Linked DNA regions of Mucilaginibacter paludis DSM 18603. The protein of the gene in region 1 interacts with the protein of each later gene in a pairwise test. Links are inferred from orthologs where the notes say so. Each region holds a gene or a part of one and is shown in the gene's direction. Other genes may lie near its edges.

Region 1 (7,490 bases):
CAACTTTTCTTTCAGCCTGTAAGTCCAACTTAACATCGGGTACTTCAACACTTGCTATTTCATAATCCTTCAGTAATTCGGTTTCGGTTATCAAAACGCCAAAATCGTTAAAGGTGATGCCGTTATCTAAAGGATAAGCCATATACCCTCGTTTATCGGCCTGGTATTGGGCCAAAGTAAATATTTCCTCAGGATATTTTTTCGCCCTGATCTGGGCTCCTTCCGCTAATTGGTAGGCATCCAATATAGTTTCAAATTTGTTGTTCTTTGTCATGATTTAAGCTCAGCAATTACTTTGCCACTAAGCAAACCACTCAAACAAGTCTGTTTGTTTAAGTTCCGCCTTATCGTTACCTGCTATATCACGAATTATCTTTCCTTCGGCCATTTGAATGATGCGATTGCCGTAGATAAAGGCATCCTTAAGGTGATGGGTAATTAAAATGGCAGTCAAACTAAAATCCTTAATCAATTGATCGGCAGTTCTCATCACAATATCTGCCGATCGGGGGTCGAGCGCGGCCGTAGGTTCGTCCAATAGCAATATCTTGCAATCATCCATCACACTCATCAGCAAGGTTAAAGCCTGCCTTTGGCCTCCGGAAAGCGTGCCCATGGGCTGATAGAGCTTGTTTTCCAAACCCATCCCTAAAATGGCTATTCTGCTTTTAACCACCTCAATAAAAGTGTTGTTAATACCTATGTTTAAACCTTTGGGTTTGGTACGCAGCGCAGCCAGCCTAAAATTATCCAATATGCTTAAGTCGGATGCGGTACCGCTTAACGGGTTCTGAAAAACGCGAGCTATCCACTGGCTGCGTTCATAATCGGGCAGCTTTGTAACATTTTCACCATCAATGTTGATGATGCCCTGGCCCGGCAAAATACTGCCTGTTATCATATTCAGCAGTGTAGATTTTCCTGAACCATTGGAGCCCACAATAACTACAAATTCGCCTTTGTTTATATCCAGGTTAATGCCGGTTAAGGCTTTTACCTCGTTAGCCTTACCCCGATTAAAAGTTTGATGTATGTCCGTTAGGTTAATCATGCTGCTTTTGTAAAATTCAGTTTAGGAAGGCTAACGATCAGCAACACAAAAACTGCCGTTACCAATTTCAGCAGATTAGGATCGACACCAATAGTTAAGGTAACCGCCAATACCAATTGAAACAGGATAGCCCCCAACAGCACGGCTGCTAAACTAAGCCAAACAGATGTAATAGAAAACCAGTTGATCAGCGTTTCGCCGATGATGACCGAGCCCAGCCCCCAAATAACGATGCCGATACCCATACTGATATCTGCGAAGCCCTGAAACTGGGTCATCAAATATCCGCTCACGGCTGTTAAAGCGTTGGCCAAGGCCAGGCCGATAATTTTCATCCGGTCGGTGTTAACACCCAGGGCCTTAATCATTGATTCGCTGTTGCCGGTGGCGCGCATGGCAATGCCGAAATCAGTTTTCAGCAGATACCCTATCAATAAGGTGATCAGCAGAACAAAAACGATCAGGATATAAAAAGAATTTTGATTAGCATCGGCAACTAACTTAACAGCATCAAATAGTGTGGGCAAACTGATAACAGGCAGGTTGGAGCGCCCCATGACAACCAAATTGACAGAATAGAGGGCCGTCATCACTAAAATACCCGCAAGCAATGCATTAATTTTTAGTTTGGTATGAATTAGCCCGGTTAATGCCCCGGCAATAGCGCCCGCAACAATAACAGCCGGCAAAATAACCGATCCGGGTAAATGATGTGTGAGTAATACAGCCGTTACTACGCCGCCTAAAGTGTAGCTACCATCGGTTGTAATATCGGGGATATTAAAGATCCGCATGGAAATATAAATGCCAAGGGCAATTCCAGAAAAACAAAGACCTTGTAAAAGTGCTGATAAAAAAAAGTCCATTACTTAACGGGTTCAAAGTTTGCCGGAACGGTAATGTTGTATTTTTTTGCCGTTTGCACATTGTAAACCCGCTTGCGCACTTTTACCATCTCTAATTTTAAGCCTTCGGTTTGATGCGTTTTAAGATATTGTGCAGCCTGCAACCCAGATTGGTAGCCCCACTGGTAAATATCGGCGCCAAAAGCAACAAGAGCACCACGTTCTACCAAACCGGCTTCGCTGGTAAAAATAGGAACATGTTTTTGATCACAATTTTTCAATATCGTTTCAAACGAAGCAAAGACTGTGTTATCGGGGTTGGCAAAAAAAGCATCCAGGTTTTTTGTAAGCAACGATTGCGTTACCATTTGCGCATCTGCCGAGGTATTAACCGGGATGGACGTTAAAGTTATATTGAGTTTATCCGCCAAACCCTTAATGCGGTTCATCGCATCAACCGATTGCGGTTCCGATTGATTATAGATCATCCCCACTACCAGTTTACCACTTTTGGGCTTAATTAATTTCGGGATGATGGAAAACGACGTATCTATGTAAGCCAAATCCTCCTCGGTACCAAACAAATTAACAGGTGCCTTGCCTGATGCATCTACGGCTTTCATTAAAGCCGGTGTTGGCGATACCATTTGGAAAATAGGGATAGTTTTTGTTTTCTGTATGGCAGTAATGGTGGATAGCGTGGTACAGGTAGCTAAAACATCAACCTTTTGCCCTACAAAAGCGTTAACAATTTGGGTAAGCGTTGGCAGGCTACCCTGTGCATTGTTATAAATAATTTTTACATTCTTCTGATCTTCGCTAAAGCCATTCTTCTTCAATGCATCGGTAAAACCTGTTCTTGCTTTGGCTATAGTAGCATCTTCAAAGGCATCTACAAAGCCAATGGTAGCAACATCATTTTTTTTTGAGGAGTTACAAGCAGTTAATATAAAGGCAATTGCGGTAGTAACTAATAAAATTTGGTGCTTCATTATGCTAATTTAAACAATTTGTAGCACAAGCGAATTTTTATATGATCTATTTTTGTTGACTTATAATTAATTTTTTATCTATTTTCGCCATGCATGATACGTATAACATCCAAACTTCCGCAAACCGGTACAAACATATTTACAACTATGTCTGCCCTGGCTACCGAGGTTGGCGCTATTAACCTCTCGCAGGGCTTCCCGGATTATACCTGCTCGCCAGAGTTGGTCAGTCTGGTTAACAAGGCCATGAAAGACGGGCATAATCAATACGCGCCAATGGCTGGCGTGATGGGCTTGCGCGAGCAAATCAGCATTAAACTGGAGAAACTATATGGCGCGCAGTATCATCCAGATACCGAGATCACCATAACGGCCGGAGGAACGCAAGGCGTTTTTACCGCTATATCTGCCGCTATACAGCCTAACGACGAGGTTATTGTTTTTGAGCCCGCATATGATTGTTACGCCCCGGCCATTAAGTTAATGGGAGGCATCGTTAAATCACTTGAGCTGGCTCCGCCAGATTACCGAATCCCATGGGATATGGTGCGCAGGCTGATCACCAATAAAACAAGGATGATCATCCTGAACTCGCCCCATAATCCAACGGCCACCGTATTACAGCAAAGCGATATTGACGAACTGACGGCCATTGTTAAAGATCAGGATATACTGATACTGAGCGACGAAGTTTACGAGCATATTATTTTTGACGGGCAAACCCATCACAGTATGGCCCGGTATGAAGAGCTTCGCAAACGGAGCTTTATAGTAGCCTCATTTGGCAAATTATTCCATACCACAGGCTGGAAATTAGGCTATTGTGTAGCCCCTGCCCTGTTGATGCAGGAGTTTAGGAAGCTCCATCAATTTTTAGTATTCAGCGTGAATACGCCCATGCAATATGCCGTAGCCGAATACCTGAAAGACGAAAATGTATACCTCGGCCTGGCCGACTTTTTCCAGCAAAAACGAGATTACTTCCGCTCCGCATTGGCGCAAACCCGGTTTGAGTTATTACCATGCTCAGGCGCTTATTTCCAATCTGTAAGGTATAGCAACATCAGCGATGAGAAAGATACCGAAATAGCGCCGCGTATTACCAGGGAATTTGGAGTTGCTTCTATACCAACATCAGCTTTTTATTCGAGGGGAACAGACCACCAGGTTTTAAGGTTTTGTTTTGCCAAACAGCAAGAAACATTAGATAAAGCCGTTAATAAGCTGATGAAAATTTAATATTTACAGGCTGCTCTACCCGGCCATAATCAAAATTTGATGGATAATTTAAAAATAACAGTTTTCCAGGGTTATCTATTCTGGGAAAATATTGATAAAAACCTTCAAAACATATCGTTAAGATTAACCGGCATCCGCGAAAAAACAGATCTGATCATCCTGCCCGAAATGTTTAACACCGGCTTTAGCATGAATGTAAGTGCCTTAGCCGAGCCCATGAATGGCAAAACCATGCGATGGATGCAAACCGTAGCTCAAAAATACGACAGCGTTGTTACCGGAAGCCTCATCATCACCGAAAACGGAAACTATTATAACCGCCTGATCTGGATGCTTCCCGATGGCACTTTTCAACAATACGACAAACGGCATTTATTTGCCCTGGGCCAGGAACATCAAACCTATACCGCAGGCAACAAGCGTTTGATAGTTGAACTAAACGGATGGAAAATTTGCCCGGCAATTTGTTATGACCTTCGTTTCCCGGTATGGTTACGAAACAACGATGCCGCTTACGATTTATTATTGGTGGTAGCCAACTGGCCCGAAAAACGCGCCCTGCATTGGCGTACGCTAATACCTGCCCGGGCCGTTGAGAACCAATGTTATGTTATTGCGGTTAACCGTGTTGGACACGATGGTAACGAAGTATACCATTCCGGCGATTCAACCTGTATCGATCCGAACGGGAACGTGGTTTACTATAAACGCGATGAAGAGGACGTTTATACCTTTACAATAAATCCCGACGAGGTGGTTAATACCCGGCAAGCCCTCCCCTTTTTAAAGGACGCCGACGATTTCGAGATTAAACTTTAATTAAAATACAATGCCGTTTAGTTAAGAGATGGGGTTTCTTATGGAAGATGTACGCAAAGGTGCCAGATGCTAAGCAATAATTAGATAAGAAAGCAGGTTACGCTTTACCATCGCTCGCATAGAACACACCCCTCCGCCCCTCTCAAGAGGGGAATCGCGCTTTTCCGCCGCTTTTTTTTATTTATTTCATTGATAATAAGGCTGTTATTCGGCTCCCCTCTTGAGAGGGGGTGGGCTCGGAAGTGCGGCTGCGGGGGTGTGTTCGCCACGCGACGAACTCTGCAACCCGGCGTAAAACTGCTTAATTAAAGGAAATTGAACTAAACCTGTTTGATCAACCTGACGTCAATCTGGCTGTTTATTTAGCAAATTATCGTTGTTTATACTTGGGCAAAAAAAAGTACATGCCAACTTTCTCCGAAGCCGGATAGCACCGCACTTAGCTTTTAAGCCAGATTGGCAATTGTTATTTTACCGGTGCCCAAAAACATGCCCTATTAATCGCCAGTTTTGTTAATTTATATCGGTATACCATCAAGCAGCCATGCCGAAAATTAATTTTTAGTACCGATATTCACGCACAAAATTTACCGTTATCAATCCATGAAGCATAAGTACCTTTCAATCTTAGTTTTATTCTCTATTATATCGTTGCCGGTATCGGCACAAAAGAAAAAGAAAGACTTTACCCCCTTCGTTAATCCTTTTATAGGTACCGGCGGCCATGGTCACACCTATCCCGGCGCGGTGGTTCCGTTTGGTATGGTACAGCTCAGTCCGGATACCAGGCTGGAAGGCTGGGACGGTACATCGGGCTACCACTATACAGATACGGTTGTTTATGGCTTCTCGCATACGCACCTAAGTGGTACAGGCATAGCCGATTATTGTGATGTGCTGTTTATGCCCACCACCGGCGATCCCAAGTTCCAAAACACGCAGTACAGCTCATCCTTTAAAAAGAAAAACGAACAAGCTTTGCCCGGCTACTATAAAACCAAGCTCGAAAAATACAATATCGAAGTTGAACTAACGGCTACCAAACGCGTGGGCGTGCACCGCTATACCTTCCCGGGCAGTAAACAATGCAATATTATTATCGATTTGAAACATCGTGATGAGGTTCTGGACTCGTGGATAGAGGTAGTTAACGATCATGAGATACGGGGATTGCGCCGATCAAAATCATGGGCCGACGATCAATACGTTTATTTTTATGCTAAATTTTCAAAACCGTTTAAAACTTACGGAATAGCGTTAAATGATGCGCTGCAAAACGGCCAAAGCAAGGTGGAGGGAAAAAATGTTAAAATGTACATCCAGTTTGATAGCCCAGGCGAGGTAATATCCAAGGTAGGTATATCATCGGTAAGTACCGAAGGTGCTTTGAAAAACCTGGACACCGAAGTACCCGACTTTGATTTTAAAAAGGTACAAAAAGCGGCTAAAACCGATTGGATAAACGAGCTGTCGAAAATTGAAGTGGAAAGCAGCAACCCGGTTGCTATGCCGCTGCCACAGGCCAACAATGCCCAACCAGGTTATGGTTACGGCGGATATGGCGGCGCTCCAAAACCTAAAACTCCGGTTGTGGACTATGCGAAAATGAAACAAACCATATTTTACACGGCTTTGTATCATACTATGTGCGCACCCAATGTTTATAGCGATGTAGACGGGCAGTACCGTGGTTTGGACCAAAAAACCCATAAAGCCGAGGGATTTGAATATTATACCGTATTCTCCTTATGGGATACCTACCGCGCTCAGCATCCGCTGCAAACCATCATCAACAAAAAACGCACGCTTGATTTTATCAAGAGCTTCCTTGCGATGTACGATCAGGCTAATTTGTTACCAATATGGCCACTGGCATCGAACGAAACTTTTTGCATGGTGGGCAATCACTCCATCCCCGTTATTGTTGACGCCTATGCTAAAGGGATACGCGATTTTGATGCCGAAAAAGCTTTTACCGCCATGAAAGCGGCCGTTAACCGCAATCAGTTCGGGCTGGAATCGTACCGTAAAAACGGCGCGGTGCTGGCTGCCGATGAAAACGAATCGGTATCTAAAACCCTGGAGTATGCTATTGACGACTGGTGCATCGCTCAGATGGCCAAGATGATGAACAAGCCACAGGATTACGCCGAATACACCAGGCGCGGCCAGTACTGGAAAAATGTTTTTGATAACCAGAGCGGGTTTATGCGCGCCCGTGTTAATGGTGGCTGGGCTACTCCTTTTTCACCTACCGATATCAATGATTATTATACCGAAGGTAACGCCTGGCAATACTCGTTTTTGGTGCCGCAGGATGTGCAGGGGCTTATTGAGCACATGGGCGGCAAACAAAATTTTGAGGCTAAACTGGATGAACTGTTTAACACCAGTGAGAAGCTAACGGGCAGGCAACAATCAGATGTAACAGGCTTAATAGGCCAATATGCGCATGGTAACGAGCCCAGCCACCACATGGCCTACTTGTTTAACTTTACCGATGCTCCGTATAAAACACAGTTATACCTTAACCGGATTATGCGT
Region 2 (7,569 bases), 2.6 Mb from region 1 along the record:
TACCTGTAGGGTTCGTGAGGTTTGATTACCCCAACACCAAAGATGGCTACGAAAAAGCAAGCTTGGAAGTAAAAAGCCCAATGGCGCAAACCAAACAGAACTTTGCTGAAGGGCAAGTATTGTTTATGCACTATTGCTCACCATGCCATGGAGAGACGGGGCAGGGTGATGGCCTGGTGACACAACACGGTTATCCAAACCCTCCTTCTTATTCAAAAGGACAATCTTCACGTGGTGGAGCAATGAAAGATCTAACCGACGGTAAAATATACCACACTATCACTTATGGCGTAAACGCGATGGGTTCATACGCATCACAGCTTAACCCTGATGAGCGCTGGAAAGTAGTGATGTATATTCACCATTTACAAACTTTATAAGATTATTTATATTGATGGAAACTCATAATAATTTTGACCAGGGGTTCGTTTTCGCGGGCAAGGCCAAAACCTTCAGCTTAATTGCGATTGTTATTGGTATCATATGCGTTGCATTTGGATTATACACCCATACCGAACGAACCTTTGATAACCTGTTGCTGATGGGTTACTATTTTACCTGTGTATGCTTGGCTGGTTTATTTTTCTGTGCTGTGCAATATGTGGCACAGGCTGGGTGGTCAGCGTCATTAATCCGCATCCCCCAGGCATTTGCTAAAACATTACCCTACGCTGCGGTAGTACTGGTTCTGATTGTCATAGCTGGTTTAAGCCTGACTCATAAAGTTATAAACGAAGAAGGTAAAGAAGTTGTAGCGCCTTATTTATATAAATTGTGGGCAATTAAAGGTGTTGAGGTTAAGGGCAGCGAAACTTACGATGCTATTATAGCCGGTAAACACTCTTTCTTAAACATACCTTTCTTTTTAGGCCGCTTAATAGGCTTTTTAGGCATCTACAGCATATTTGGCTACCTGCTTGTTAAATACTCCAAGAATGAAGATGAAATAGGCGGCATGTCTAACTACGAGAAGAGCTTTAAAATGGCTTGTATCTTTTTGGTTATTCTTGGTTTTACCAGCCCTATTTTTGCTTTCGATACAATCATGTCTTTAGAGGCGCACTGGTTCTCTACGATGTTCGGTTGGTATAACTTTGCTGCCATGTGGGTTAGCGGTTTGGCTACTATCACTTTAGTATTGATTTTGTTAAGGCAGGCGGGCTACTTTAGCTGGATCACACAAGATCACTTACATAACTTAGGTCAGTTGATTTTCGGTTTCTCGATATTCTGGACTTATGTATGGTTCGCACAGTTCCTGTTGATTTACTACGCCAACCTACCTGAAGAAGCTGTATATTTTTACAAAAGATGGGAACCTGAATTTAAGCCATGGTTTTGGTTGAATATTATCATTAATTTTGGAACGCCGGTATTGCTGCTGATGTCTCGCGATGCTAAGCGCTTAACCAGCCGGTTAAAATACGTTTGTATCGTACTGTTATTGGGCCACTGGTTGGATTATTACATGATGATTATGCCGGGAACAGTAGGTGGTGAAGGCCGTGATTTTGGAATAATTGAAATTGGTACAGCTATAGGATTTGGTGGTTTGTTTGTATTCGGGATGTTAGCCTCGTTAAGCAGGTTTAAATACCTGGTACCAAAAAATCACCCGTTTTTACAGGAAAGCTTACATCATCACATTTAATAATTAGTTTACTTTTGTATTCACCTGATCAGAATACCAAAAAAGAATATATAATGGCATTCAAAAAATTAATAAATTTTAAAACTTTATCATCGGCGTTTGCTGCTATGCTGCTTTTTACAACCAACATGGTGATGGCGCAGGATACCGCGCAAACAGCCACCACGTTAAGTACAGATGACGCGGCTAAAAGCGCGATGTGGATAGGCGTTGGTTATTACGTGCTATTAGTTTTATTATTAGCTGTGATTATCGGCATAGTTGGTAAAATACTTCGTGTGTACGATTTAACGCAGCAGATCCAGGGTAAAAAATCCATGAACTGGAATAATATTTTGGGTGTCATGTTCATTATATTCCTGATTGTAGGATTATATGGCGCTTATTGGTCGTTTACTGTGCAAGGCGCTATGTTGCTGCCCGAAGCAGCATCCATTCACGGTGTTAAAACAGACACCATGTTCTACGTTACTTTCGGAATCACAGTAACCGTATTTGTAATTACGCAGATCCTCTTATTTGGATTTTCGTTCAGATACCGCGCTACCGGAAAACGTAAAGCTTATTTTTATCCTCACAATAACACCATCGAGAAAATTTGGACCGTTGTTCCGGCTATTGTGTTAACCATCTTGGTGATCACCGGGTTTTTCACCTGGAAAGAGATCACCAATAGTGTTGACGCCAAAGGCTCGCCAGCCTCTATCGATATTGATGTTACCGGGCATCAGTTTGCCTGGGAATTAAGGTATCCTGGTAAAGATGGTAAGTTAGGAGCAAAAAACTACAGATTAGTTACAGGCACCAATAAGTTAGGTATAAATTACCAGGACAAACATAGCTTTGATGATTTAGCCGCTGATACTTTAGTAATACCGGTTAACAAATCAATCCGGTTAAATATCCTGGCTCAGGATGTAATTCACAGTGTTTACATGCCTCACTTCCGCCTTCAGTTGAACGCTGTTCCGGGATTGCCAACTTTTTTTAAGTTTACCCCAACAATTACTACTGCTGATATGCGTAGCAAAGTTGATAACCCTAAATTTGAATACCTGCTATACTGCAATAAAATTTGTGGTGGTGGCCATTACAATATGCAAAAGGTAGTACGCGTTGTTACCGATGCTGAATACAACCAATGGTTATCTAAGCAAAAGCCTTATCTAAATGACCAGTTGAAGAAGGAATTGAAGATGGCCGACAACGGTCAGACAAAGCAAGCGGCTCCAAACAGATTAGCATTAAATAATTAATTTTACAAAGATTAGCGATTATGTCAACATTAGCAGTTCACGGTCATGAGGTTGGTCATCAAGATCACGATCACGAACATCATCACCAAGATACGTTTATAACAAAATATATTTTTAGCCAGGATCATAAAATGATCGCCAAGCAATTCCTGATCACAGGTATTACCATGGCGGTTATCGCGATGATTCTTTCTATCCTGTTCCGTATTCAGTTAGCTTATCCTGATAAATCGTTCCCCTTGTTGGAAACTTTGTTGGGTCGTTTTGCACCTGAAGGAAAAATTAGTCCCGATTTTTACTTGTCGCTGGTAACCATTCATGGTACCATCATGGTATTCTTCGTGTTGACAGCCGGTTTGAGCGGAACGTTTAGTAACTTATTAATTCCTTTGCAACTGGGTGCCCGCGATATGGCATCTCCGTTTATGAACATGCTTTCTTACTGGTTGTTCTTTTTAGCCAGCGTTGTGATGTTAAGTTCATTTATGGTTCAAAAAGGACCTGCCAGCGGTGGATGGACAATTTATCCTCCTTTATCTGCTTTACCTAAAGCGATGCCCGGCTCCGGCGAGGGTATGACCTTGTGGTTAATCAGTATGGTGATGTTTGTTGCGTCATCATTGATGGGTGGTATCAACTATGTAAGTACGGTATTGAACATGCGTACCAAAGGGATGGACCTTTGGAAAATGCCTTTAACAATCTGGGCTTTCTTCCTTACCGCTATCTTAGGTGTATTAGCATTCCCTGTGTTAGTTGCCGGCGTGGTATTATTGATCTTTGACCGTAGCTTCGGTACAAGTTTTTACTTGTCAGATATTGTTGTAGCGGGTCATGTGATGCCTTACGAAGGTGGTAGCCCTATCTTGTTCCAGCATTTGTTCTGGTTCCTGGGCCACCCTGAAGTATACATCGTAATTATGCCTGCATTGGGTATCTCTTCAGAGATTATTGCCACTAACTCCCGTAAGCCAATCTTCGGTTACCATGCGATGGTTTACTCGCTGATAGGTATTACTGTATTGTCTTTCATTGTATGGGGTCACCACATGTTTGTAACAGGGATGAATCCATTTCTGGGCGGCGTGTTTATGATCACTACGTTGATTATCGCTGTGCCATCGGCAGTAAAAACGTTTAACTATTTGGCTACGCTTTGGCGCGGTAACCTTCGCTTTACACCAGCGATGCTTTTCGCCATCGGCTTGGTTTCCTTCTTTATCTCCGGCGGTTTAACTGGTATATTTTTGGGTAATGCTGCTTTGGATATTAACCTGCACGATACTTACTTTGTAGTAGCTCACTTTCACCTTGTAATGGGTTCGGCTGCTATATTTGGTATGTTGGCTGGTGTTTACCATTGGTTTCCAAAAATGTTCGGTCGTATGATGGACGAAAAATTAGGTTATCTGCACTTCTGGTTAACTTTTGCCGGTGCTTACCTGGTGTTCTTCCCGATGCACTTTATGGGTCTGGACGGTGTTCCGCGTCGTTACTACGCTTTCACTGAGTTTGAATCGATGAAACAGTGGTTATCGGTAAATACCTTTATCACCTGGGCGGCAATAATGTCGGCTGTAGCGCAGTTAGCATTTTTGTTCAACTTTTTCTATTCTATATTCTTCGGTAAAAAAGCAACTCAAAATCCTTGGGAGTCTAACACTTTAGAGTGGACTACCCCTGTTGAGCACATCCATGGTAACTGGCCTGGTGAGATTCCAACCGTTTACCGTTGGCCATATGATTACAGCAAACCTGGTCATGACGAGGATTTTATCCCTCAAACTGTACCTTTCTCTCAAACCATGAGTTCAAATTTACCACATGACTTTGAGGATAATGAAGCTGGTTTGGAAGCTCATGCACAATGGCAAAAAGCAAACACGCCCAGAGAAGAAGTAAAATAAGATTTTAATCTGTCTGATTTTTTGGGGTATCTGTAGCAGGAATTTTCCTAAACAGATACCCCAACTTTTTAGAACAATATTTTAAATGAAGGTATCTCCCGAAAAAAAAAGGTTTCAAACGATAAATGCAGCAACTGTAATGGTGCTTTTTGTTTTGATACTGGCGGGCGGAGTAGTACGTAGCACTGGTTCTGGGATGGGATGCCCGGATTGGCCTAAATGTTTTGACCAATATGTGCCACCAACAAGCATCACACAGATACCGAAGAACTACAAGGAAAAATACGTTACCAAACGGCTGGAGAAAAATAAACGTTTTGCCCACACGCTTGATATATTTGGTTATACCGACTTAGCAAACCGGATCCGTAACGATAAATCCATATTACTGCCTGAGGATTTTAACGCGGCCAAAACATGGACGGAGTATATTAACCGGTTGGTAGGGGTTGTATCCGGGATTTTATTGCTGCTAACTGCCGTTTATTCATTTGCTTATATAAAGGATAAGAAGAGGATAGTTGTAGCCAGTATTTTTAACTTGATACTGGTGGGCTTTCAGGGATGGCTGGGTAGCATTGTGGTATCAACTAACCTGGTTGCCTGGATAGTAACCTTACACATGCTGTTGGCTTTGGCTATTTTGGCTTTGAGTATTTATACCTATCACGCAGCAAGGCTTAATAATTACAGTAACCAGGTTGCTGCTACGCCGCTAATCAGGTTGATTATGATTGCTGTTTTGGTATTAAGTATTATACAGATCACTTTCGGAACGGAGGTGAGGGAGCGGATCGATGCGATATCGGGTAGGCTGCAAGGCCAGTCGAGAGATAGTTGGGTAACTGATGCGGGGATGGTTTTTGCGAATCATCGGGATCTGGCGTTGGTTGTTTTATTTGTGAATGTGGTTTTATATGCGTTGATACGTAAAACATTTAACAGGCATTCGATCCAGCAACAGATAATGAGTTTTAGTTTTTTAATGATTATGCTGCAAATTGTATCAGGTATTGTGTTATCGTACGGTAGTTTGCCGCCGGCGGCGCAGGCGGTACATATTGTGCTGGCAAGTTTAGTTTTTGGCGCACAATTTTACCTGATGCTTAATTTATACAGGAGTGCTAAAGTTTGGGGAAGTAACGGATGAAGTGGAGCGATTTTTCAAAGCTGATCAAATTCAGGCTAACATTCCTGGTGGTATTTTCTGCGTCCATTTCTTTTCTGATTGGAAGTAAGGTAAATGGCATAATTGATTGGAGTAACTGGGGAATGCTGATTGCAGGTGGTTTTTTGGTGACCGGCGCGGCTAATATTTTTAATGAGATTATAGAAAAGGACCTGGATAAACTGATGAAGCGTACCATGGACCGCCCTATTCCTTCCGGGAAAATGACAACCGGGCAGGCGTTGGTTATTGGCTTGTTCATGGGTATATTCGGTACCTACCTGTTAGGCAAACTGAATTTAACAACGGGTTATTTATCTGTTTTTTCCATTATGTTGTATGCGTTTGCTTATACACCGCTAAAGCGTAAATCCCCCATCGCCGTTTTTGTTGGTGCTATACCCGGTGCGTTTCCAACGCTTATCGGCTACGTTGCCGCCCATCCACAGATAGACGAGATCGCCCTGGTATTATTCGGCATTCAGTTTGTTTGGCAGTTTCCGCATTTTTGGGCAATTGCCTGGGTGCTGGATGATGATTATAAATTAGCAGGTTTCAGGTTATTGCCTACCGGCAGCCGCAACCGCACAAGCGCTGTTTTTGCTTTAATATTTACGCTCATTTTGTTGCCGGTAAGTTTACTGCCAACATTCATGGGGTTTGGTGGTTATGTAGTGGGTGGCGTTTCGGCGGTAATGAGTTTAATATTTTTATACCAGGCTTTTAGTCTGGTGCGTACCCTTGAAATTAAATCGGCAAAGCAGTTGATGTACGGCTCGTTTTTTTACCTGCCCATAGTACAAATGGTTTTATTGTTCAATTTTATAGGAAAGAATTAATAGGATGATGGCTCAATTACAGCAAGATAAAGATAAGCTTGACCTGGCACCCAGGAAATTTAACATGTGGTTGTTTGTTTTTACCTCATTTATGTTTTTTGCGGCGTTAACAAGCGGCTTTATAGTTTATAGCGGCGGCAGCACCGCGCATGGTATTAAAATTATTCTTCCACAGGCGTTTAAATACAGTACGCTTGTAATTATCATCAGCAGCGTTACTTTGTACCTGGCCGCGCGCGCAGCCAAGCGTTTGGAGTTTGCACAGCAACGGTTATTTTTATGGCTTACCGCTTTACTGGGAATAGCCTTTTTTGTTATCCAAATTTACGCCTGGGGTGTTTTAGTAAACATGGGCGTTCATTTTGTAAATCCAAATGCATCGCAATCGTTTATCTATGTGTTTACGGGTATGCACCTGTTGCACATCGTAGCCGGACTTGGCTTATTGTTTTACGCTATCGCAGGTAGCTACAAAAACATTGGGCAGGTTAAAAATTTGTTCAGAATGGAATTCGCTTCTATTTTTTGGCATTTTATCGATATTATATGGATTTATCTGTATGTTTTTTTACTTTTGAACCAATACTAAAATTTACACTTTAATTGCAATGAGTACAGCAGTTTCACAAATTGACGAAGTTAAAACAACTCCCTGGGCGGGTGGAAGGTCACCTTTCTCGGTAGAGTACGGAAAACTGATGATGTGGTTTTTCCTGTTATCAGATGCGTTCACCTTTTCGTCACTATT
Region 3 (8,706 bases), 5.3 Mb from region 1 along the record:
GCCGCCGATACCTTGGTTTTACAACTGGAAACCGAGCCCGCGTAGGTGAATTTTACGCCGGATACGGCGGAAATCTGATCGAGCGCTTCGCTGATCACTATATTTTTAAAACTGATAGACAGGTGCTTTTTTAAAACGTCTTGCCCGGTAGCGTTATCTGCCAGTGCAGTTAAACAGGAGCACCATATCATCGTTAACACTAAGGTGTTGATCTTCATAAAAAGAGTAAACTTTCGTGCCCATTTGCCGGGTACTTTATTTTTCATATATTCACTTTTATAAAATGTTTAAAATTTAGCATATACTCCGGCGTCCAAACCATTGGAGTATTGCTTTCTGAATTAGCATTTGATTTTCAGCACGGGCCTCAGCAGGGGCCTTGCTGAATTATTTTGTGTATTTAATTAGTCATGCACGCCTCCTTCCGTAAGAATAAAACCATCATCAACTTTAATCAGGCGCGCATCAACTACTTTTGCCAGTTTTTGTAAAAATTGTTCCACCGTTTCGCCCGGCTTTACCCGACCGTAAAACAGCCTGTTTTTTACTGATCCGGCAAGCTGGATATGAGCATTGAAATTCCTGCTCACATCATTTACTACGTCTTCTACCCTTACATTTCTGTATTCATAAAGTCCGTCCCGCCTTGCAGTGATAAGCTGCGTGTCCGGCAGTTTTTTTACCGTCATGAGCCAGCTTGCCTTATCGTAAATAATCATCTGACCAGGAACTACAAACTTTTGGGCACCCGCGGTTGAAAAGGCTACCTTTCCTGTTAAAAGAGACAGTGTGATATGGCGATTTGCCTTATAGGCCGTAATGTTGAAAGAGGTACCCAGCACACGGGTTGTTGTTGTGCCTGTGTGTACAATAAAGGGATGTGCCTTATCTTTTGCGATATCAAAAAAAGCTTCGCCTTCAAATTCGATATCACGCGTGGCTGCTTTGAACAGCTTGCGAAAAGTGAGATGGCTTTCTGAACTTAACCATATAAGTGAACCATCAGCCAAAAGAATCTTTTTGTGTTCTCCTCTTTTAGTAACAACGGTTACCATCTCTCCGGCATTGGATGGCTTTTGATATTTCCAGAGTTGCGCTATCCCGTAAAATATGCCGATCAACAAAATGGAGGCCGCGGCCAGCTTATACATCAGCGGCGCTATAAGCCGTTTAACCGGAGTATTTACCTGTTTATATTTGCTTTGGATAGCCTCGAATATTCTCTTTTTGGCATCCTCCTCTTCAGCTTCATCCTGGTAAGGCCATAAAAGTCCTTGCTCATTGGTCTGGTTATACCAACTATCTAATTTTTCTTCCTCAAATTTCGTGGCTGTGCCGTCAAGGTGTTTCCTGATTAAATTGACCACGTCTTTCTCTTCCATATTCAGTGCATTTGAACAGGGAGTACGTTAACTGAGGCTTAACACCAGGTTAAAAACAAAATAAATTACAAAAAATGTGATTTTGTAATTGAAAACACTTTAGTTATTTAGTCAATTCTTTAAAATGGATATAATAAAACTAAAACTATGTGGTAAAAGTTGAGCTATTTAATGTTGGAAAGGAATTTAACGATAGTAACTATCATTAAAAATTCTTTTAAGTGAATTTTTAGCGTATTCAAAGCTTTTAGGATATGGTATTCTACGGTTCTTTCAGAAATTCCCATCAATTCGGCTATTTGTTTGGTTGAGAGACCCATTTCTCTGCTATAGCCATACGCCATCCGGCATTTCTCGGGTAATTTATTGATCACGTCATTTAAATACTCGTTAAGAAACTTAGCGTGTACAATTTCATCCGGTAATTCGCCTTTTGCATTTTTGGTGACAGCATTGAAAATTTCGATCCGGCGATTTCTGCTGTAAATGTATTTATAGATGGCAAACTTAACTGCGCTGTTCAGGTAGGCGCTTAGTGTCAGTATTTTAAGAGAATCCTTTCTGTTCAAAAGACTAAGGAACACTTCCTGGGTAATTTCTTCTGCCAAAAACTTGTCCTTAGTGTGCGTGTAAGCCAACGCGACTAAGCGCTTCCAGTACCTGTTGTAAATTTCAGCAAAAGCCTGGTCATCCCCACTTATCCAGGATTGAAGTATTTGATCATCGGCAAGTTCTTTATACAATGGCATGAACTTCTATTGAGCTGAATTGTTGAGGAAAAATATCCATTTTTTTAGAATAGTTGTTATGAATGAAGAATATGCTTCCCTGCAATGTTAAATCGGGAACCCGAAAGATCATTTTAATTTGCCCGGTCATCTTAAATTTCAGAAAAACAATTTGCCTTATATTGTTTGATACGGGTATTCCGGGTATATGCAACAACGTCTTAAAAATGATTAATCCAAATATATTGATAATGTTCTTATTTGTGGAATTAATATAATTAGATGCATTTTGCCAGTAAAAACTTTAACAAACAAATCGAAATCTTATTATTATTCTATTGATGCTGAATGCAGGCATGTTTTGTTATTTTTAGATGGCGTACGTAGGCTTACCATATTGTGATTTTGTTTTGTACTCATCTTGCGTGATGAATGTAATCTTTCGTCGCTCCAAAATGAACGAGTTTTGATAGTTTTTAAAATGGTATAGCCTGATTGTTTGAAAATGAAGCCATCTTAATAATTCCCTGTCTCAATAATTGCTTTTTTTAACCTGTAATAAGTTTTGCTCCCGGTTAGCCGGAGGTAAAGCCAAATGGCAAGGAGGCCGATGTTAACAGCACCCATGATGGCCCTTTATTTTTTATTTTTGGTAGTTCGATGATAAGCTTATAACTGTCAATGGCTTGAATAAGATCTGCCGATTTTTTCAACAGTACTCCGTTTTAGCTTTGTTTTTTTGGTACTTTTGTTATCCGCTTTAAGATATTAGTGTACCAGATTTTTTTGCCATGCCCGATTTTTCACATTTACACGTACATACGCAATTTTCGCTGTTGGATGGCGCCGCCGATATATCCAAACTTTACAAAAAAGCTGCCGCCGATGGTATGAAGGCCCTGGCCATTACCGACCACGGCAACATGTTTGGCGTGTTTAAATTTGTGGCCGAAGCCGGCAAGCATAATGTAAAGCCCATAGTAGGCTGCGAATTTTATGTGGTTGACGACAGGCACAAAAAGCAGTTTACCAAAGAGAAAAAAGATGTAAGGCGCCACCAGCTGTTCCTGGCCAAAAATGCAGAGGGCTATAAAAACCTGATTAAATTATGCTCCCTGGGGTATATGGAGGGGCTATACAGCAAATGGCCGCGTATTGATAAGGAATTAATTTTAAAATACCATAAAGGTTTAATTGCTACCAGTTGCTGTATAGGCGCATCGGTGCCGCAGGCCATTTTAAAGGCAACGGAAGAAGAAGCTGAAACCGAATTTAAATGGTGGCTGGATCTGTTTGGCGAAGATTATTACATTGAGCTGCAACGCCACGAAATACCCGAGCAAACCATCATCAACAATACCTTGTTGAAGTATGCCAAAAAGTACAACGTTAAAACCATCTGCTCCAATGATTCGCACTATGTAGATCAGCAGGACTCTAACGCGCACGATATTTTACTTTGCGTAAATACCGGCGATATGCAAAGTACGCCCATAGCTACCGACGAGGAAGGTGGCAAAGGTTACCGCTTCGGTTTCCCTAACGATCAGTTCTACTTTAAGACCCAGGCCGAAATGGGGCAGTTGTTTCATGACATCCCCGAATCATTAGATAATACCAACGAAATTGTTGATAAGGTAGATGTGTTGAAGCTGAAGCGCGACATTATGTTGCCCAACTTCCCTATTCCGCCCGAATTTGCAATCCACACCGGCCCCGAAAGCGATACCCTTAACCAATGGGAGTATTTAAAGCACTTAACTTTTACGGGGGCCAAAGAAAGATATATCGATATATCCCTCGAAACCGAAGAACGCATCAATTTCGAGCTCTTCACCATCCGCACCATGGGTTTTGCGGGGTACTTTTTAATTGTAGCCGACTTTATTAAGCATGGTCGTGATATTGGCGTGTTTATTGGCCCCGGCCGGGGTTCGGCGGCAGGTTCGGTAGTGGCTTATTGTACCGGGATCACCAATATCGATCCGATGAAGTACAATTTGCTGTTTGAGCGTTTCCTCAACCCGGATCGTAAATCGATGCCCGATATTGATACGGATTTTGATGATGAGGGCAGGCAGAAAGTAATTGATTATGTAGTTGAAAAATACGGCAAAAACCAGGTAGCGCAAATTATCACTTATGGCTCCATGGCTGCCCGTACCAGTATACAGGATGTGGGCCGGGTACTGGATATGCCGCTCTCCGAAGTTAACTTAATGAAAAAGCTGGTGCCCGATACCCTGGGTATCACCTTGAAAGACGCCATAGAACAGGTGCCGGAATTGAAGGCTATATTGGAAGGTAACGATCTGCGGTCGCAGGTTTTGCGTGCTGCCGAAAAGCTCGAAGGCTCGGTACGTAACACCGGTGTGCATGCTGCGGGGATCATCATCGCGCCGGATGATTTAACCAACATTGTGCCGGTAGCCGTAGCCAAAGACTCCGACCTGCTGGTTACCCAATACGATGGGCGGGTGATTGAAGACGCGGGTGTTATTAAGATGGACTTTTTGGGCCTTAAAACCCTTACCATTATTAAGGGTGCCCTGCGGATGATCAAACAAAACCACGGGCGCGAGATTGATATTGATTACATAGACCTGGACGACCAGAAAACTTATGAGCTTTATCAGCGCGGCGATACCAACGGTACCTTCCAGTTTGAAAGCGATGGGATGCAGATGTATCTGCGCGACCTGAAGCCCGATAAGTTTGAGGATTTAATTGCCATGAACGCGCTTTACCGCCCGGGCCCGATAGAGTATATCCCCAACTTTATTAAGCGTAAGCACGGGCTGGAACCCATTACATACGATTTGCCCGACATGGAGGAGTACCTGGCCGAAACCTATGGTATTACCGTGTACCAGGAGCAGGTGATGCTTTTATCGCAAAAACTGGCCGGCTTTAGTAAAGGCGATGCCGACGTGTTGCGTAAGGCCATGGGTAAAAAGCAAATTGAGATTTTGAACAAGATGGAGGCCCAGTTTGTATCGGGTGCTACAGCCAAAGGGCACCCCAAGGATAAGCTGACCAAAATATGGAACGACTGGAAGGCCTTCGCTCAATACGCCTTTAACAAATCGCACTCTACCTGTTATGCGCTGGTGGCTTATCAAACAGCTTATCTTAAAGCGCATTATCCGTCGGAATATATGGCCTCGGTATTGAATAACCAGAATAACATGGAGAAGATCTCTTTCTTTATGGAAGAGTGCCGCCGCATGGGTACACTGGTTTTAGGGCCGGATGTAAACGAATCGTCGGTATTGTTTACCGCTACCGGCAATGGTAACATCCGTTTCGGTCTTTCGGGGATTAAGGGTGTTGGCGATAAGGCGGTGGAAAGTATTATAGAAGAACGCGATAAAAACGGCGCCTTTACATCCGTTTATGAGTTTGCCCAGCGATCGAACACAAAGGCCGTAAACCGTAAATCATACGAAAACATGGTTTACAGCGGTGCCTTTGATAGTTTTGGCTTTAAGCGCGCCCAGTTTTTTGCCAAAACAGAGAATGGTGTTTTGAGCGGTATAGAAAGGCTCACCAAATATGCCAACGATTACCAGAATACACAGAACAGTTCGCAGTCGTCATTATTCGGCGGTTCGGTAGCTTCTTATATCCCGGAGCCTACCATGCCCGAGGCCGAGGAATTTCCGTTGATTGAAAAGCTGAAATACGAGAAGGAAGTAATTGGTATTTATTTAACCGGCCACCCTTTAGATAATTACAAAATTGAGCTGGAGCGTTTTTGCAAGCATACCGTGGCCGATTTAAAGCTGATTCAACGGATGAAGAATAAGGAAGGCGGCGAGGAAACCGAAATAGCCTTCAATAACCTGCGCAGAACTGCTTCCGAACTCAGCATCGGCGGTTTACTATCCAGCGTGCAGCATAAAACCACCAAAACTGGCAAGCCATTCGGCACCTTTGTTTTTGAAGACTATTTTGATTCGTACGAATTTGCCCTTTTCGGGGATGACTATGTTAAATTCCGTAACCTGATGGTTGACGGCTATTTTCTGCATATCAAAGGGAATGTGGAAGAGAAATTTCGCCAGGAAGGCAACTGGGATCTGCGTATTACCCAGATGAGCCTGCTTTCGGAGATGCGCGATAAGTTTACCAAATCGCTCACGGTGATATTGAACCTGGCCGACCTGAATACGGAGATGCTGAACAACCTGCAGGAACTGGTCACGGTGAACAACCAGAAGTACCCGGTAAAGAACTGTACCCTGCGCTTTAAAATTCAGGACAGGGACGAAGCCTTGCTGGTTGATATGCCCTCCAAAACGTTTAAGGTTAACCCGAGCGACGATTTGCTGGAAGAGATTAAGACCTTGACCAAGTTGGTTCCGGTGTTGAATTAGCGCACCCTGAATCCTGACACCTTTAAATTTGACAACTTTTAAAAAGTTGTCAAATTTTTTTGGAACGTTCAATTTTTAATTATGAAGGTTGTGATAAAATGGATGATTACCCTCGCCTATTTTTTTATAGTGACGATTGTACTGGCGGGCAAACGATCTGATACGCTGGATAGCCATATAGCCAAAGCTAAAATTGACGGTAAACGGTATAAGGCGTTTTTAAGCGATGATTTGTCGATAGTAATAACCAATTCGAGAGGCTTGAACATCTTGACTTTAAAAGAGACCGACTTGTTTATAAAGTACGAAGGTTTTGAAAGTTTTAAATTTGTTGACTTTAATAACGATGGCTATAAGGATCTTCTAATCAGATATTTGTCTAATGTTCCCGAACGGCTCGATTTGATATTGTATGATAAGAAAAGTCACGGATTTAAGCTTGTAAAAAATTTTCCGGATTTTCCATGTCCGGTAAATTTGCCCGGAACAAACATGTATTATTCCTACCATAGAAACGGCTGTGCTGACTTGGATTGGGTCAGTGATCTGTTTAGGATTGTAAATTATAAGATTGTCAAACTGGGTACTATTTACGGAAGGGGGTGTGGGGATTATAAGATTAACGAGGGTGGGGTTTTTGTTTATAAGTTTAAGGGAAAAGGTAAAGCGCTGGTCAAAAGATTTCCGATACAGGTTATAAATACTTTCAAGAATACAAAATGGGGTTTTATCAATCGATATTGGAAACATCATTATGCAGTGTTCCTTTCTTAACACCTTTAACTTTGACAACTTTTAAAAAGTTGTCAAAGTTTGAAAAGCCATCAAATAAAGAGAGTCTGTTGGCGTTTAGTCTGCTCAATTATCAACTATGATATTCGGGTTTTGCGATAATTGTGTAACCCTATTAAGGCAATTACCGGTGTTGCTGCTACTGTTAGGGTAATTCCTAAAACAAAAAAGCCACCAGCCGGAACACCACAGTGGATGCCTTTATTGCTTAGCATTTGCATAATCATGGCAGTGCCAAATGCAGTAGAAACAAAACCTAAAACTGTGGCGAGCAGCGCAATTATACCTATAGAAATATTGATTCTATTTCTTATCCTTAATGATGAAAGATAAATTTGAAGTGCTGGTGATGCCAGAGGTAATAATAAACATAGTATTGCCATCTCAATTGATTTGGGATTTATACCCTATTGTATAAAAAGTAACCCGTTAAAGTTCATCTATCTATCATCCCAAATCAATATTCTACCTTGCTGGTCTACAAAATGTCACTTTGTCATAAAGTATTTGCGGCAAGCTATTTGATTAGTATATATTTGTTGAACAAAATTTTAAAAAAAATATCATGGCTTTAGAAATCACCGATGCAAACTTTGAAGAGTTAGTGTTAAAATCAGATAAACCAGTACTTGTTGACTTTTGGGCTGAATGGTGTGGCCCTTGTAGAATGGTTGGTCCGGTAGTAGAAGAAATTGCTAAGGAGTATGATGGACAGGCAGTTGTAGGTAAAGTGAACGTGGATAACAATCCAGGTATATCTATGAAGTTTGGTATCCGTAATATCCCCGCATTATTATACTTTAAAAATGGCGAAATTGTTGATAAACAAATTGGCGCTGTTCCAAAATCTGTTTTAGCAGACAAATTGAAGAAACAATTAGCATAAGCGCCATCAGCGCAAAAGCGTAATAAATATATTTAAGGCGTTCCGGTTAATTACCGGGACGCTTTTTTGTTATCAAAGCGTTCGCATCTTAGTATCCGGTTTTATTTCATTGGCAAATATTGCAGGGCTAATAACGCAATAAAAAAGCTCATTTGATTTTATTGGCGAAAATGGAGACCTGCTGACAAGGGGGCACCTACGGAGCCAAAACTTCTTCTTTTTGTTCGCTATAAACAGGAAGCTCCTACCGGAGCTCTTTACCGGTTTTTTTACTCCAGTGGGAGTAGCCTGTTTATAGGAAAGATTGTGTGTCTTGTCCTGTTTTGGCTCCGTAGGTGCCTCCTCTTACATGTTTAATGCGTTTGCCTTGTTTAATATTGTAATTAGCCCCACCTTAACTAATATATTGCTAATTTAGTGATGTTATAAAAGGGATTTTAACCATGCCGCAACTAAGCACCAACCGCGAGGTACAACATTTAGCTAACCTGGAGTTATTGGCCCGGCAGGTGGTAGAAGGTTTTATTACCGGCTTGCAC

What was found.
Region 2: the proteins of MUCPA_RS30645 (region 1) and MUCPA_RS19405 interact in binary tests that used the Escherichia coli proteins (3 or more experiments, as listed by UniProt). The link is inferred for Mucilaginibacter paludis DSM 18603 from one-to-one orthologs.
Region 3: the proteins of MUCPA_RS30645 (region 1) and dnaE interact in binary tests that used the Escherichia coli proteins (3 or more experiments, as listed by UniProt). The link is inferred for Mucilaginibacter paludis DSM 18603 from one-to-one orthologs.

Annotation. Positions count from the first base shown.
Region 1 is NZ_CM001403.1:7,207,454-7,214,943, reverse strand. The notes cover bases 2,141-5,054. They hold MUCPA_RS30645 (methionine aminotransferase), read left to right. Parts: upstream 2,141-2,981; coding sequence 2,982-4,127; downstream 4,128-5,054. Other genes in these bases: MUCPA_RS30640 (amidohydrolase), read left to right, coding at 4,167-4,946; MUCPA_RS30650 (ABC transporter substrate-binding protein), read right to left, coding at 2,141-2,888. Also shown: MUCPA_RS30665 (hypothetical protein), read right to left, coding at 1-274; MUCPA_RS30660 (ABC transporter ATP-binding protein), read right to left, coding at 302-1,051; MUCPA_RS30655 (ABC transporter permease), read right to left, coding at 1,048-1,917; more of MUCPA_RS30650, read right to left, coding at 1,917-2,140; MUCPA_RS30635 (GH92 family glycosyl hydrolase), read left to right, coding at 5,550-7,490. UniProt on the Escherichia coli protein: Shows aminotransferase activity with methionine and histidine as substrates, and to a lesser extent also with phenylalanine.
Region 2 is NZ_CM001403.1:4,590,196-4,597,764, forward strand. The notes cover bases 2,378-5,370. They hold MUCPA_RS19405 (cytochrome c oxidase subunit I), read left to right. Parts: upstream 2,378-2,927; coding sequence 2,928-4,814; downstream 4,815-5,370. Other genes in these bases: MUCPA_RS19400 (cytochrome c oxidase subunit II), read left to right, coding at 2,378-2,907; MUCPA_RS19410 (COX15/CtaA family protein), read left to right, coding at 4,900-5,370. Outside these bases: MUCPA_RS19390 (c-type cytochrome), read left to right, coding at 1-380; MUCPA_RS19395 (hypothetical protein), read left to right, coding at 395-1,651; more of MUCPA_RS19400, read left to right, coding at 1,705-2,377; more of MUCPA_RS19410, read left to right, coding at 5,371-5,964; cyoE (heme o synthase), read left to right, coding at 5,961-6,821; MUCPA_RS19420 (cytochrome c oxidase subunit 3), read left to right, coding at 6,826-7,410; MUCPA_RS19425 (cytochrome c oxidase subunit 3), read left to right, coding at 7,430-7,569. UniProt on the Escherichia coli protein: Cytochrome bo(3) ubiquinol oxidase is the terminal enzyme in the aerobic respiratory chain of E.coli that predominates when cells are grown at high aeration.
Region 3 is NZ_CM001403.1:1,901,627-1,910,332, reverse strand. Bases 2,560-6,689 are described here. They hold dnaE (DNA polymerase III subunit alpha), read left to right. Parts: upstream 2,560-2,901; coding sequence 2,902-6,489; downstream 6,490-6,689. Other genes in these bases: MUCPA_RS08075 (XAC2610-related protein), read left to right, coding at 6,571-6,689. Outside these bases: MUCPA_RS08095 (SusC/RagA family TonB-linked outer membrane protein), read right to left, coding at 1-266; MUCPA_RS08090 (FecR family protein), read right to left, coding at 405-1,382; MUCPA_RS08085 (RNA polymerase sigma factor), read right to left, coding at 1,547-2,131; more of MUCPA_RS08075, read left to right, coding at 6,690-7,263; MUCPA_RS37620 (hypothetical protein), read right to left, coding at 7,359-7,664; trxA (thioredoxin), read left to right, coding at 7,847-8,167; MUCPA_RS08065 (DUF58 domain-containing protein), read left to right, coding at 8,611-8,706. UniProt on the Escherichia coli protein: DNA polymerase III is a complex, multichain enzyme responsible for most of the replicative synthesis in bacteria. This DNA polymerase also exhibits 3' to 5' exonuclease activity. The alpha chain is the DNA polymerase catalytic subunit.